Regions from separate parts of the Paenibacillus sp. FSL H7-0350 genome, predicted to be linked through region 2. Evidence: riboswitches for the same ligand, from Rfam matches in the RefSeq annotation. Region 2 holds a riboswitch; each other region holds the start of a gene.

Region 1 (5,133 bases), 3.1 Mb from region 2:
ATCAAATTCCTCAAGCTTGCCACCACTTACACCGTGACCGATGCCAAGGGCGATAACGCAGGCCAGGATCTCGGAGACCACTTCAAGGTCAAGCTCCTCGATAATTCATACACCGGCGGTTCATTAAGCGGTCATGTGCTGTCCGAGATCTCCCTGAAGGATCTGAAAAACACCCCCAGCTACGATCTCGTAGCAGCAGGTATACTGCCGGGAGGGATTGCCGCAGCCGGGTCCAAGACCTTCAAGATCGCCTTCGAGTTCGTGGACAATACGCTCGATCAGAATATTTTCCAGGGTGACGGCTTAGCATTGAACTGGACCTTCGATGCACTTCAAGGAGTGGGAGAAGCCAAGTAGGCCAAAGCTGCATTTATCGATCAAGAACGGCATATCCTCCCCCATCCGGGCCGGGTATGCCGTTTCCTTTTCCCCGCTTCCGGGTTCAAGGATTTTTGTCCGATTTGCAGATTTTTGTTATACTGACAAGTGGAAACGGCTTTGTCTTCTTTTTAAAGAGCGGCACCGTTTCTGCGAGAAAGATAGGGCTACGGTATAGCGCGAAGCATATCACTTCTTATCTTTTACCAAAAAAGTACGGAGGGCGTTGTAATCGTGTCAGATACTATGGGAAGCCGCATCCACAAACTCCGGCTGGAGAAGGGCTATTCGCTATCCGAGCTTGCGGATAAGGCTGATGTGGCGAAATCATACCTCAGTAATGTGGAACGGAATATTCAATCCAACCCCTCCATTCAATTCATCGAAAAAATCGCAGACGCGCTTCAGGTATCCATTCATGTACTGCTGTATGGCGGACTGGCAGAGACGGAAGAACAGGCGCTGGACGGGGAATGGTTCCGGCTGGTTCAGGAGGCTATGGCCTCCGGTATAAGCAAACGCGAATTCAAGGAATTCCTCGATTACCAGAAATGGCGCATGGAACAAAAGGACAACTAGACGTAGCATCGTATGCCTCAAGGAAGACTCCGCACGGCAGGGAGGCCGCCTTCGGCGAGGGCATTCTTTCAAGCGGCATGCAGAAAAGGCACAGCGTACCGGACGCTGTGCCTTTTCTGTATGTATCCTAACAATGATGACCGCCCTTACATCGCCTGGAGTGCCTTTTCACTTAGAAACCGGCGGATATCCTCCGCCGCGATCCCCGCCTGCTTGGCAGACATCAGCAAGTGCACCCATTCTAAATCCAGATCTACTGCCTGCAGCTCGTCATTCCCCTGGTTGGACATATCCAAGAAATCTCCTCCTAGAATTTTCGCGTCCCCAGGCAGTCCGGCCATCATAGTAGTATTGCTACTTTGTAGTATCTCTACGTTAGATCCGAGACTTTGTGCCCCTGTCTTTCGGCAGGTTTACCTTTTACTGGACCCTTTCCATCATGAAAGGATCTGGCAAGAATCGATGAAACCGTTCTCCGCAATAACATTATACAAGATCATACGCGATTAGTGTGTCGTTTTCTGGAATTTTTTTATGATAAAATGTGAGGAAACTTAGCTGAAATTGCCAGCGGCTTGTATAAATATTTCCAGTTCCAAGTTCAAACCCTAAGTAATAGTTTAATTATGCTAAAGGGAACTCTAACTACTCCGCTTTACCGCACCACGCAACATCGTATAGAGACAATTACCCATCTGTATAGATAACGGACAGTGATATGGATTTATTTCTATTTATGATAGTTCCGTATGAATACTGTAATGAATCATGCCGAATTGCGAACGGATTGACCGAAAGTATGAATTGATTACCCCGCCGGAAAGTAGCACAATAGGATGAGAATGAAACCGCAAACATTTGCAGCTCCGCCAAGTGGCACACTGGATGCCTCGCGTGGAGTTTATCCGTTAGGAGGACCTATTCATGGCAGTCAAAGAGCCCTATAACGACACAGTATGGAGCAAATACTACGGCCCCAATCTGGGCTACATCCAAGAAAGATATGAGCAATTTGTCAAGGACCCCTCTTCTGTTGAACAACATTACCGCGATCTCTTCACCGTATCCGGCCCCCCTCCACTGGCACCCGATGCCGAGAGGGCTCCAAGGCCTGCCGTATCAGCAGATGCCGAGTGGCTCAAGAAGGCTGTCAAGGCCTCGAAGCTGATCGCCAATATTCGAATATATGGCCATATGGCCGCAGACATTGACCCGCTGGAGCGCAGCAAGAACCCGATGGCCAAATGGCTGGAGCTGGAGACCTACGAGCTTACCCGCGAGGATCTTAATGCTCTGCCCGCTTCGCTGATCTGGGATAATGCCCCTGCAGATGTGCATACCGCGATGGATGCCGTCCACAGAATGCGTCAGGCCTATACCCAGACCATTGCCTATGAATTCGGGCATGTGCATGATGAACGCGAGCTGCGCTGGCTCAACAGCCAGGCGGAATCGATGACCTCCCCTGCCCCGCTGAATAATACAGAGCGCAAAGAGCTGCTGAAGCGGCTGGTTCAGGTGGAGCATTTCGAGACCTTCCTGCACAAGACCTTCGTCGGCCAAAAGCGGTTCAGCCTGGAGGGCAATGATGCCCTCGTGCCGATGCTGGATGAGATTGTGCGGGCCGCCGCGCATGACGGCGCAGAGCATATCCTGATGGGCATGGCCCACCGCGGAAGACTTAATGTGCTGGCTCATATTCTGGGCAAGCCTTATGATATTATTTTCTCGGAATTCCATCATTCGCCGAACAAGGAACTGTTCCCTTCGGAAGGCTCCATGGGCGTGACCTACGGCTGGAGCGGTGATGTGAAGTATCATCTCGGGGCTGACCGTGCCGTCCGCGAAGGCGAGACCGTGCGCACCCGGATCACACTGGCCAATAACCCGAGCCATCTTGAATTCGTCAACCCTGTCGTCGAGGGCTTCACACGCGCCGCACAGGAAGAGCGCAACGATCCGGGACTGCCTAAGCTGAACACAAGCAAGGCCATGGCTGTGCTGATGCACGGCGATGCCGCCTTCCCTGGAGAGGGCATTGTCGCTGAGACGCTTAATATCGGCAAATTGCAGGGTTATCAGAATGGCGGCACCGTGCATATTATCGTCAATAACCGGATCGGATTCACCACAGAGAGCGAGGATTCCCGCTCCACCCATTATGCCAGCGACTTGGCCAAAGGGTATGAGATTCCGGTCGTGCATGTCAATGCCGATGACCCGGAAGCCTGCATTGCCGCAGTACGTCTGGCCAGTGCTTACCGCCATATGTTCAAGAAGGACTTCCTGATTGATCTAATCGGCTACCGCCGCCACGGGCATAATGAAATGGATGATCCTGAGACCACCCAGCCGATTGTGTACGGCAAAGTGCGTAACCACCCTACAGTGTACCGCGCTTATGCAGAACGCCTGGAGCGCGAGAAGGTAATTACAGCAGATGATCTGAAGAACATGATTGCCGAGGCAGAGAGCGTCCTCCAGCAGGCCTTTGACCAGATGAAGGAAGGAAAGCACAAGAATGCGGAGTCCAAAACCGCCGTCGCGCTGGATAACGACAGTCCCCAGCAGCGTCCGACTGCCTTCCCTCTTGCCGGTCTGCAGGAGATTAACCGTGAGCTGCTGCGCGTACCGGCCGGCTTCAAGGTCTATCCGAAGCTGGAACGGATTCTGCAGCGCCGCAAGGATGCGCTGAATGACGGAGAGCGGGTAGACTGGGCGCTGGCAGAGACACTTGCCTTCGCTACCATCCTGAAGGATGGCACGCCGATCCGCCTCAGCGGACAGGATGCACAGCGCGGCACGTTCGCCCACCGTCATCTGGTGCTGCATGACAGCGAGAACGGGGAACTCTATGCTCCGCTGCATCAGCTGAGTGATGCCGGCGCTTCATTCGGCGTCTACAACAGTCCGCTGTCCGAGGCCTCTGTCCTTGGCTTCGAATATGGTTATAATGTATTCGCACCGGAGACCTTCGTCATCTGGGAGGCTCAATACGGCGACTTCGCCAATGCCGCTCAGGTCATTATTGACCAGTTCATTTCAGCCGGCCGCGCCAAGTGGACGCAGCGCAGCAATCTGACGATCCTGCTGCCTCACGGCTATGAAGGCCAAGGACCAGAGCATTCCAGCGGCCGAATGGAACGGTTCCTCCAGCTCTCCGCTGAGGAGAACTGGACTGTAGCCAACCTGACCACTGCTGCTCAGTATTTCCATCTGCTCCGCCGTCAGGCCGCACTCTGCGGACAACCGGATGCCCGGCCGCTGGTGATCATGGCGCCGAAGAGCCTGATCCGTAACACGCGCAGCACCTCAGCCGGAGCTGACCTCGCTTCGGGCACCTTCCAGCCGGTTCTTCCCGAGCCGCTGCTCGGCAGTAAACCGGAAGCCGTGAAGCGCCTCGTGGTATGCAGCGGCAAGGTGGCCATCGACCTGCAGACGGAGCTGGAGGCAACACGCGGACAGGACTTCTCCTGGCTGCACATTTTGCGCATGGAACAGCTCTATCCGTTCCCGGAACGCGAGCTTGGCGCTCACCTTAGCGGCTTCAGCTCTCTGGAGGAGATCGTCTGGGTACAGGAAGAACCGAAGAATATGGGCGGCTGGACGTATGCCGAATCCCGGCTGCGCGCCATCGCACCGCAGAAGGTCACTGTCCAGTACATCGGCCGTCCGGACCGTTCCAGCCCGGCCAGCGGCTATGCAGATGTCCATAGCTTCGAGCAGCGGCGCATTGTCCGGGAAGCCCTGAAATTGAATGCTACAGTGCAAGCACCTGTACCGTCTTCCTGAGTACAGCAAGGCGGTCATCCGATATTACGCACACCACTATATTTGGGGAGGTACGGCCTGTGTCCGAGATAAAAGTACCCGATTTGGGCGAATCGATTTCCGAAGGAACGATCTACAAATGGCTGGTTAAAGAGGGCGACACTGTCGGCCAGGGGGATGTGCTTGCCGAGCTTGAGACCGATAAGGTCAATCTGGAGATCAGTGCGGAGGAGGACGGCGTCATCTCCTCCATCCTGCGCCAGGCGGGCGAGAACGTTGCCGTTGGCGAAGCCATCGGCATCATCGGCAGCGCCGCCGGTGCAGGCGCTGCCAGCAAGCCGGCAGCAGACAGCGCTCCGCAGGGCGGCAGCGCGCCTGCTGCTGCCGCAAGTGCCGCAGCGGCTG
Region 2 (5,133 bases):
AAATAGAAGGATAATATATCGTGTGCAACCTATAAATTCTTATATTTCTATGAAATCCGGTAGGCCGGCACCTGCCTGCCGTCGGTGTCCGTAAAGCCGTATTTCCGTGCCAGGTCCCCTACCTTCTGGGGAGTACCAGTCATGGATATCACTTCTGGATCAGCAGCAAGCGCTGCAACTGCGCGTCCGACATAGGCTGTTGACTCGGTCGTCCTTAGCCCCTCCTCCTCCTGCCAGTGCTCCTCATCTGTGCCGAAGCTGTCCAGGACCAGCTCGGTCCGCATCCAGCCGGGAGAGACGGGGATCACCGCGATGCCATCCACAGCCAGTTCAAGGGATAATCCGTAGGCCATGCGCACCAGCGCATTTTTGGACAAATCATAATAGAAGTTTCCGGTGTATTTATACTCATCCCAGAAGGTCGTATGGACGATTAATTTACCCGCCCCAGCTCCTTCGCTGCGCATCAGTGGTATGGCATAATAATTAGTCTTGAGCTGCGCCCGGACCCCGGCAGTGAACATATGATCCCAATGCTCCACCGGCTGCTCCCAGAACGGTTCATTCCCGATAAAGAGACTATTGCCTCCCCAGACGTTATTGACCAGAATATCCAGTCTGCCCTGCTCTGCGCTAATCTGCCGGATTACAGCTTCTGTCTCACTGTCACTGGTATGATCACAGCGGATTACAGCTCCTTCCCCGCCTGACCGGCGAATCTCAGCCAGCACACCTTCAAGCGTCCTTGCATGTTGCTCCTGCGGTGTACCAGCATTCCTGCCCGTAATGTATACATAGGCGCCTGCCTTCGCCAGCTCCAGCGCAATGCCTCTGCCCGCTCCCCTGCTCCCTCCTGTTACCAATGCCACTTTCCCTTGCAGATTTGTCATTTGATCCGCTCCCTTACATCTATCATGCCCGGATTAGAAGATCATTTGCGCTAATCCGTACTCTTGTCTAATATATACCTTATACATGACAACCACTGACATATATAATTTAATAATAAAGTTAGGGAGGCATCCGAATGAGAGCAGACCGTCTGATCACTATCGTTCAACTTTTACAGAGCCGCGGCAAAATCAGCTCCAAGGAGCTGGCGCAAACGCTGGAGGTATCCGAACGTACAATCTTCCGGGATATGGAGGCACTCAGCTTCTCCGGAATTCCCTCAGCGGAATGAACACCAAGGAGATTGCCGCGCTGCTGGTGCCCGCTGATCCGGCGATTCTGCACGCTCTGGGCATTCAGGAGGAGTTCTCCTCGGCCGCCCGTAAGCTGCAGGCTGCCGCTACCAGGCAGCCCGTCTCTGCTTTCAGCTTCCTCAGCCAGCGGATTCACATCGATGGAGCCGGATGGCATCCCTCCGGGGAGACCTATCCCTGCCTAGCCGCTTTACAGGGAGCCTTATGGGAGAACCGCAAGGTGAGCATCACCTATCTGCGCGGGGAGGATACTACCGAGCGGCTGGTTGCACCGCTGGGGCTGGTAGTCAAGCGCGGCGTCTGGTACTTGGTCGCGGGGCATGACGGCGAGATGCGGACCTACAGGGTCTCCAGAATTACTGAGGCCAAAGTCACAGCTGAGTCTTTTGAGCAGCCGGAGGATTTCGTCCTGTCTGAGTACTGGGAGACCTCCACCGCAGCGTTCAAGTCTGCCTTGCCCCGGTACCCCGCCAGCCTGCTTGTCAGGAATCACACGATGAAGGAGCTCCAGAGGGAACGATACGTCGCCCTGTTGCACCAGGAGCCTTCTGAGGCCCCTGGCTGGATCAGGGCCGAGGCCGAATTCAACACGCCGGAGTCTGCACGCCGGATCATCCTCTCCCTGGGTCAGGGCATCAAGGTGACCGCACCGCCTGAGCTTGTAGATACTGTTGCTTCAGCTCTGCGTGAAGCGGCAGCATTATACGATTTTTAATAATAGACCAAATGCACTAGTATCCCCTATAATATTACAATACACATTATTATTTATAGGGGGACTCTACATTATGGACTGGATGAACAAGCTGCCGTTGAAACAAAAAATCGTCACCGGATGTTACCTGGTTGCCGCTTTATTCGCTGTCCCTGTTTTAATCACACTAATCCTTATGGACAGGCTGCTCATCGGCATTATTCTTGTCGCCGTTCTGGCAGCGCTGACTTACCCGCTTGCGCGCTTCATTGAGAGAACGCTTACATCTTCATTTGAGGATATCTCCAATGTGACGCACACCATTGCCAAAGGAGACTTCACCAGCCGTGCCGACGAGAGCGGCTCTATGGGTGACATTAGCCGGTCCTTCAACACCATGATTGACAAGCTCAAAAAAATCCTCACCGATGCCTCACAGATTACCCGGCAGGTTATGGACGCCAGCCGCGGGATTGAAGACAAGAATCAGAATCTGAAATTTGTCATGGCGCAGGTGGCCTCCTCCTCCAATGAACTGGCTCTCGGCGCTAACGAAATCTCAGTGGATATTGCTGATATGACCGAATCGATCAAGGATATCGAAATCAAAGTCTCCAATTATACGAATTCCACCAAGGAAATGAATAGACGATCTGTACATACGCTGGAATTGGTTGAACAGGGACGGCAATCGGTGGATACCCAGGCCGAAGGCATGCGCAAGAACATCCAGGCGACCCAGAAGGTGGCGGATACCATTGAAGCCCTGTCACAGAACGCGCGCGGCATTACGATGATTACCAAGACGATTACCGAAATTGCCGAACAGACCAATCTGCTGTCGCTCAATGCCTCTATTGAAGCAGCGCGTGCAGGCGAGCATGGCCGTGGCTTCGCTGTCGTTGCCCAGGAGGTCCGCAAGCTGGCTGAGGAATCCACCGCTTCAACCAAAGAGGTATTCGGGCTGGTACGCAGCATTGAATCAGATATCAAGCAGGCCATTGATAATATCGCCATCAACGAAGAGGTAGTCCAGGTACAGAATAAGATGATTACAGAGACGGCCAATATTTTTGCTCAGATCGTACATAGTGTCCAATACATAACCGAGCAGATCGCCTCCTTCTCCGCAGAGAGTGACCTTATGCTGGAGAGCGCGCTTAAGATCTCCGGGGCGATCGAGAATATCTCAGCCATCACCCAGGAGACCGCCGCAGGGACCGAAGAGGTATCCGCAGCGATGAACGAACAGATTCACGCTCTGCAATCCGTAGCTGAGGAGACAGAGAAGATGACTTCCGCTGTCTTTAACCTGCAAAAAACAATTCATATTTTCAAATTCTAACCTTAGCCAAAAGAGACACATCTGCGGGATTTCCTGCAGATGGTGTCTCTTTTTCTGTGCAAAACTAAGATTGTTATGTAATATTCACAAATTGTTGAAATTGTGCATAAGGGTAAAAAATCCGCTTTGCACTTCTTTACTATAGTCGTTCTATAGGCATAGCTTGTCTATAAGGCATCACCGCACACATACACTACTTAAGTCCTATAAGTGGATTTTACATTGCTGTATATCTAGTGAATTCTTAACATTTTACAGTAGATCAGGAATGTAATGAGGCTTTATGCTTACTCCTCATAATAATAGCCCTAAATATCCATTTGCATTTTAAGACTTTAGCCTTCCAAAGGGAACCATTTTCAAAAGTTTGAAAATCCAAATATTCATCCATTTTCACTCCTGAATATTCGTCAAATTCCGAGTTTCTTCTCATCGGGGTTATTGACAAAAGAGGAGTGAGGAATATATTGTAAAGGAAAATTCTTCACAGATTCATTTATAATCGCATACCGGCAAAATTCACCGAAAGGGAATGACGCAAAGCCATGGATCTACAGTCTCATTTATGAAGTGGGATCATGACAGCCAGGTTGCTGAAAAACTGTAAACGCCTTAGGTTATGCGTTTGATTATGGTGATTCGTGCAACAGACCTGTGCTCCTATGTTGAGTACAGGTTTTCTATTGCTGACTAATACAAATAACAACTTGCGGGGTGGATGTTCTGAAGACAGTTGCAGATTATATGGCGGAAGCATTACGCAATTTGGGAGTCACACATTCTTTTGGAATCATAGGCAAATCTATTTGCCCCATCGCTTTGAAACTGGTTGACTATGGTATTGAGTTCATCCCCGGCCGGCACGAGTCTAGCTCCGGCTTCGCTGCCGGCGGTTATGCTCTGAAGACCGGCAGCCTCGGAGTAGCCTTCGGCACTTCCGGTCCGGGCGGAACGAATCTGCTCACCGCAGCAGCGCATGCCAAGGCCAATAATCTTCCCGTCCTCTTCATCACCGGCCACCAGTCCATCAAGGAGCTGGGCATTCCCCAATGTCAGGATTCCACTTCCTATCTGGCTGATTTGGCGGATATGTTCCGGCCGGCCACCCTCTTCAGCAAGCTCGTTGAACGCGGGGATCATTTCAGCACCATTTTCAATCATGCCCTATCCATCGCCCTCGGTGACCAAAAAGGTCCGGTTCATCTCTGCATTCCGTTTGATGTGCAGACAGAGCGGCTTGCGGAATGCCGGATTGTTCTGCCGGAACGTGAAGGGCTGGTCAGCTATCAGAACTATGAACGGGTCAGCTCGGCGATCAATGAATCCGCTAGACCCCTGATCATTGCCGGTAAGGGCGTCAACCGCTCAGGAGCACATCAGGAACTGGTCCAGCTGGCCGAGACCTTTAACATACCTGTGGTCACCTCTCCAGGCGGCAAAGGCGCTATAGCTTACGATCATCCGCTCTACCATGGTCCAATAGGCGTCGGCGGCTCCTCGCATGGAGATGAACTGATGAACAACAGCGACCTCTTCATCGTTCTGGGGTCCCGCCTCAGCGATATGACCATCTGCAACCTGAAGCCGGAGAATCATCCGCGGCAGCTGATCCAGTTCGATGTAGACCCGACCTTTGTCGGTAAAATACTCACCTCATCTACTATTGCTGTCGGCGGAGACTTAAGGGACAACCTGGCTCTGTATCTCCAGAAGCTGGACTTCTCAGCGGTTACCAAGCATGAAATCACAGTCTCGAATGATTACAATGATGAGCTTCCCGTACTGGCGGGGCTCTCTCTGGCTTCGGTAATGAGCACGATGAGCGAATTGATTCCTTACAACAGCAGCGTGTTTGTAGATGACGGCAGCCATGGATTCAATGCTGTGAA
Region 3 (5,133 bases), 3.7 Mb from region 2:
GGGCTCTGCCACATCAGATGGACATTGGCATCGCCAGCATTCTCATAGTACTCTACTTTGATATCGTACAATTGCCCGGCAGTTAAGGCTATGCTTCCTGTGCGGGCAGTTCCGCTCTGTTTGACCCAGCTGTCAATGACCGCTGTGCCGTTCACCCACAAGCGGATACCGTCATCCGATGTAGTATAGAACTGATAAGTCTCACTGTAAGCCGGCTTAATCTGTCCGGTCCAGCGAATTGAGAAGTAATCTACGCCCAGTGCGGCATTAGGAGTCCCCTGACGCCAATTGAAGCTGATGACATCATCGTTACGCACCATAACCGGTGTCCCCGAGAGCGTCATGTTCTTGAAGTATTCTCCAAGCAGGCCATTCTGGCCAGGCTTACTCTCCGGGTCGCCGAAGGTTGGGACCGGCTTCTGAGTCGGCGCAACGGTTGGTGTTGCCGTCGGCGTTGCCGTCGGTGTTGCGGTTTGTGTCGGTGTTGCTGTTGGTGTCAGTGATACTGTAGGCGTCGGCGTTGCCGTTGGCGTTGCGATTGGCTTAGGAGCCGCCGCCGGAGCAGACCAGGCCTTATATTGGTCACGGGTTAGTGTGTAACTGTCATTCATGAAATTCTTGATTGTCGCCGTGCTGTTATTCTCATAGAGCATCTTGCCCCAGTTCATCATGAACACGTAATTCTGCTGGTTCAGCTTTAGCTTCGATATATTTGGCATTTCACCGTTCTCGCCGATGCCGATCGGTTTGCCGCCAGCCAGGCTGGTCAGATCATCATGATATTTATTGGAGTAGTCGTTATTATATATATCTGCTGCCAGCACATCCACTCTGTCCGCGCCCGGATAAGTCCGTGGATAGGGATCGGAGCTTGCATTAGGCGCATTCGGGTTCCATACCCAGAGCAGATTATTTAACTGATGAACGTTCACGAACCGGTCATACATAATATTCCACAGGGCTGTAAAATTATCTTTCTTCCCCCACCAGAACCAGCCGCCGTTCATTTCGTGGTAAGGTCTCCAGAGGATCGGAACCTTAGCATCCCGCAGGCTTTTCAGAGAGACCGCTACTTTATCCAGATCGGTGATCAGTGCATTATACTCTGGCGTTCCGGGGGTTACGTATTTGTTAAATTGCGCCTGGGTGATCGGCTTCTGCACATTGGACCATTCGTACTTGGTGCCCGGCAGATTCTGGTGGAAGGTCATGGCGACAATGCCGCCCGCTCTGGACCAGTTCGTCGCACTCCAGACGATATTTTTGCGTTGTGCAGCTACTCCGCTCTCACTCTGCCCACCGATTGCTCCCAGCTCATAACCATGCAGTGCTGCGTATTGTCCGCTTGTTCCCTTCAGCTTGTTGCTCAGCTCATCCGGACTCTCGAAATAGTCATGCTGGCCTGTAATGATTCCATTTCCCGAGATATCATACAGATTGTTCAGCAGCTTGACCGCCTCCGCTGAGGCGTTAGGGTTCACCGGCGCTCCTTCAGAGGAGGCAGCCTTGACGGTGGAAGGGGCGATTCCCAGTCCCACAGGTACAGCAGACAATACCACGGCCAGCGACAGCACAGCGCAGAGCAAACGAGACTTACGGTAAGTTTTCACAATATTCTCTTCCTTTCGGTAGCCAGGCTGCCACTCTTGCGAAGGCCCTATAGCTTTGCGTCCCTGTCTTTCGATCAGGTTTGCCTTTGTCGTTTTGGAAGGATCAATCCCTCTTACCGTAAATTATCGTCTTTATGCAATTTTTTTGTAGAGCAAACGCGAATTTCTCCGAATAAATAGTTCCGAGTACCTGTTTTGATTCTGTAACAAATGGTTAAATAGATAAGTTAGACCTACGAAATAAACTGATGTAGCGCTATATCCTCCCAGTCCAGAGTAATACGGATGTTATCTTCCTCTACCAGCTCCGACCCCGTCTGCACCTCAATGAACTCCACATCGGTAAGAGCAAGAATGGCATGCTTGGTCCCTTCCGGTATCCGCACCACATCTCCCGCCTTCACCGTATGCATCTTCTCATTGATGACAATGCTGGCTTCCCCGCTGACGAAGGTCCAGATTTCACTGCGTTTGTGATGCAGCTGATAGCTGATATTTTTGCCCTCATTGATGAAAATCCGCTTGGTCAGCACCTCGTTGCCTTCGTCATACTTTACATAATCTATCACCTTGTAGTGGCCCCAGCGGCGCTCCTCGTACATCGGTCTTTGTTCAAAAGACTTCAGCACTTCCTTGATCCGCGGACTCTCAGTCTTGTGCGTCACCAGAATGCCGTCCGGGCTGGCAGCGATAATCAGATCCTTCGCCCCGATCACGGTAATCGGAATATCCAGCTCGTTAATGAGGCAGGTCCCCTCGGAGTCAGCGGTCACAAAGCCTTTGCCGACATGGTTGCTGGTCATTTCCTCGGTCAAGGTGTTCCAGGTACCCAGGTCCTTCCAGAATCCGGCATACGGCTGTACGACGATGTTCTCTTCTTTCTCTACCACTTCGTAATCGAAGCTGATGGAAGACAGCAGCTTATACTGCTTCTGCAGTTCCTCATAATTAAGCGGCAGCCCTTTGCGCTGCAGGATATCCAGCAGGTAACCCAGACGGAAAGCGAACACCCCGCAGTTCCAGAGAGCCCCCTGGCTAATCAGCTCCTCGGCCTGCACACGGTCCGGCTTCTCCTGGAAGTGGCTGACCTGCAGATAACCATTCGCTCCCGCATCTGCACCCGTTGGAATAATGTAGCCGTATTTCTCCGAAGCATGCTCGGGAACTACGCCCATCAGCGCCAGGTTCGCCCCGCTCACCAGCATGGTGTTCTCCAGTTGCAGTACCGTTTCGAAAAAGGAGGATTCCACGTATGGGTCCACCGGCAGAATCGCCACGGTCTCGCTTGGGGAAACCCCTGCGATGGAATAGAGGTAGGCCGCCGTCAGCGCAATGGCCGGGAACGTATCCCGCCGCTCCGGCTCCACGATGATCGGCACCTCGCTGCCGAGCTGGCTCTGGATCATCTCCACCTGGCTGCGTCCGGTCGCCAGATAAGAGGACCCGGCCATGCCGTTCTCCTCCAGCTGTCTCCATACCCGTTGTACCATTGATTCCGGTTCACCTGCCGGACTTGCCAGTACCTTCAGAAATTGCTTGGAGCGTGAATCATTGGACAACGGCCAGAGCCGCTTGCCGGAGCCGCCTGATAGAAGTACTAGTTTCATAGTGAACCCTCCATATCGTATTGTTATTGGGTATTTCTTATTGCGGCTGTGTGTTAAAATCCCGCCTGTTATGAGGGTCGCTGCAAGGAATTTTGGGCTTACGGCCGCTGTTGTCTCCAGATGTTGTTGATTATATTGCTTGCAGCAGATAACATCCGGAGACAAAGGCGGACGCTAACGCTCCTACAGCTCCAAAATTCCTCTCCACTCCATTTCATAACCGGCTTTACTTTTTATATCCGCTTCGCCCGCAGGCGAAGCTCCCGGCTAAAGATCCGGGTATTGCCGCTTGTTGTAGCGGCAAGGGGGGCCGGGCTGCCGCTTGTTCCAAGGCGTCGCCGCTGACCTAGCGGCTAGAGAAAGCAAGAATTCCAAGACAATGGAATTCAAGACCGGGATTCAAGACTCTTGTTCCAAGGGCTTGCCGCACAAATTTGCGGCGGCAGAAGCTGGTTAGTTTAAGTACGTGACACAAATGCTGCTCAGTTGCTCCATTTGGCTCGAATCCGAGAAATCAAGGGCACTTGTGCTCCTCATTTGCTCGTTTAGCCAACTTTCCCGGGATTCAGGGGCACTTGTGCTCCTTATTTGCCCGTTTAGCCAACTTTTCCAGGATTCAGGGGCACTTGTGCTCCTCATTTACTCCATTTGGCTCGAATCCGGGAAATCAGGTGCACTTGTGCTCTTCATTTACTCGTTTAGCCAACTTTCCTAGGATTCAGGGGCATTTGTGCTCTTCATTTGCTCATTTAGCCAACTTTCCCGGGATTCAGGTGCACTTGTGCTCCTCATTTACTCATTTAGCCAACTTTCCCGGGATTCAGGTGCACTTGTGCTCCTCATTTACTCATTTAGCCAACTTTCCCGGGATTCAGGTGCACTTGTGCTCCTCATTTACTCATTTAGCCAACTTTACCGGGATTCAGGTGCACTTGTGCTCCTCATTTGATCGTTTAGCTAACTTTCCCGGGATTCAGGGGCACTTGTGCTCCTCATTTGCTCATTTAGCCAACTTTCCCGGGATTCAGGGGCACTTGTGCTCTTCATTTACTCCATTTGGCTCGAATCCGGGAAATCAGGTGCACTTGTGCTCCTCATTTGCTCGTTTAGCCAACTTTCCCGGGATTCAGGTGCACTTGTGCTCCTCATTTACTCATTTAGCCAACTTTCCCGGGATTCAGGTGCACTTGTGCTCCTCATTTACTCATTTAGCCAACTTTCCCGGGATTCAGGTGCACTTGTGCTCTTCATTTCACCGCGCAGCCCACTTTCAGCGCATTCAAGAGGATTTATCCCCTTCATTTCGCCGCGCAGCCGATCCGGCGCAGCTCCTCCAGAAAAGGCTGACTCGCCGTGGATCGCTGCCCTTGATCGCCGCTCTACACCGCGCCAGCCACGCTAGCGGAGAATCCGCTAAGCCCGCCCATCTGCGGGCGGCCGACGGAGATGTACTCGAGGCCGGTGCCTTCGATTTGCTCTTTGCTATAGACGTTGCGGCCGTCGATCAGCACCTGGCGGCGCATGGTTCCGGCGAGCTGGTGCAGGTTGATCTCCTTGAACTGGCTCCAGTCGGTCAGCAGGCAGACGGCATCGCTGCCCTCGGCAGCCTCTTCCGCCAGTCCGCACCAGCGGAGCTGCGGGTGATCGTATTCCTTACGGAAGTTATCGGCCGCAATCGGATCGTACAGCTTGACGATGGCGCCTTCGGCCACCAGCGCCTCAACAATCTCACGGGCCGGGGCCTCGCGGACATCATCGGTATTGGGCTTGAAGGCAAGCCCCCAGATGCCGATGACCGCGCCTCGCAGGCTGCCGAGCGATTCATGGAGCTTGGAGATAATCATGAAGCGCTGGCCTTTATTGACTTCAACGACGGATTTGAGCAGCTTGAACTCATAATCCACGTTACCGGCAAT

What was found. A riboswitch is a leader RNA that binds a small molecule or an ion and turns the genes downstream of it on or off. The one in region 2 is predicted to bind cyclic di-GMP.
Region 1: it holds a riboswitch for cyclic di-GMP, as region 2 does, so the genes downstream of both, NYE24_RS22415 (anti-repressor SinI family protein) here and NYE24_RS08540 (thiamine pyrophosphate-binding protein) in region 2, are expected to answer to the same signal.
Region 3: it holds a riboswitch for cyclic di-GMP, as region 2 does, so the genes downstream of both, NYE24_RS25525 (PA14 domain-containing protein) here and NYE24_RS08540 (thiamine pyrophosphate-binding protein) in region 2, are expected to answer to the same signal.

Annotation. Positions count from the first base shown of each region.
Region 1 is NZ_CP151972.1:4,891,675-4,896,807, reverse strand. Features, by position in the region: gene NYE24_RS22425 (TasA family protein) at 1-357, shown strand, start outside; gene NYE24_RS22420 (helix-turn-helix domain-containing protein) at 625-957, shown strand; gene NYE24_RS22415 (anti-repressor SinI family protein) at 1,104-1,247, opposite strand; cyclic di-GMP riboswitch class I at 1,282-1,385, opposite strand; gene NYE24_RS22410 (2-oxoglutarate dehydrogenase E1 component) at 1,882-4,749, shown strand; gene odhB (2-oxoglutarate dehydrogenase complex dihydrolipoyllysine-residue succinyltransferase) at 4,809-5,133, shown strand, end outside.
Region 2 is NZ_CP151972.1:1,809,634-1,814,766, forward strand. Features, by position in the region: gene NYE24_RS08520 (SDR family NAD(P)-dependent oxidoreductase) at 48-890, opposite strand; gene NYE24_RS08525 (HTH domain-containing protein) at 1,028-1,183, shown strand; gene NYE24_RS08530 (WYL domain-containing protein) at 1,180-1,920, shown strand; gene NYE24_RS08535 (methyl-accepting chemotaxis protein) at 1,994-3,244, shown strand; cyclic di-GMP riboswitch class I at 3,746-3,842, shown strand; gene NYE24_RS08540 (thiamine pyrophosphate-binding protein) at 3,959-5,133, shown strand, end outside.
Region 3 is NZ_CP151972.1:5,620,862-5,625,994, reverse strand. Features, by position in the region: gene NYE24_RS25525 (PA14 domain-containing protein) at 1-1,610, opposite strand, end outside; cyclic di-GMP riboswitch class I at 1,625-1,705, opposite strand; gene NYE24_RS25520 (sugar phosphate nucleotidyltransferase) at 1,844-3,217, opposite strand; gene NYE24_RS25515 (UDP-glucose/GDP-mannose dehydrogenase family protein) at 4,597-5,133, opposite strand, start outside.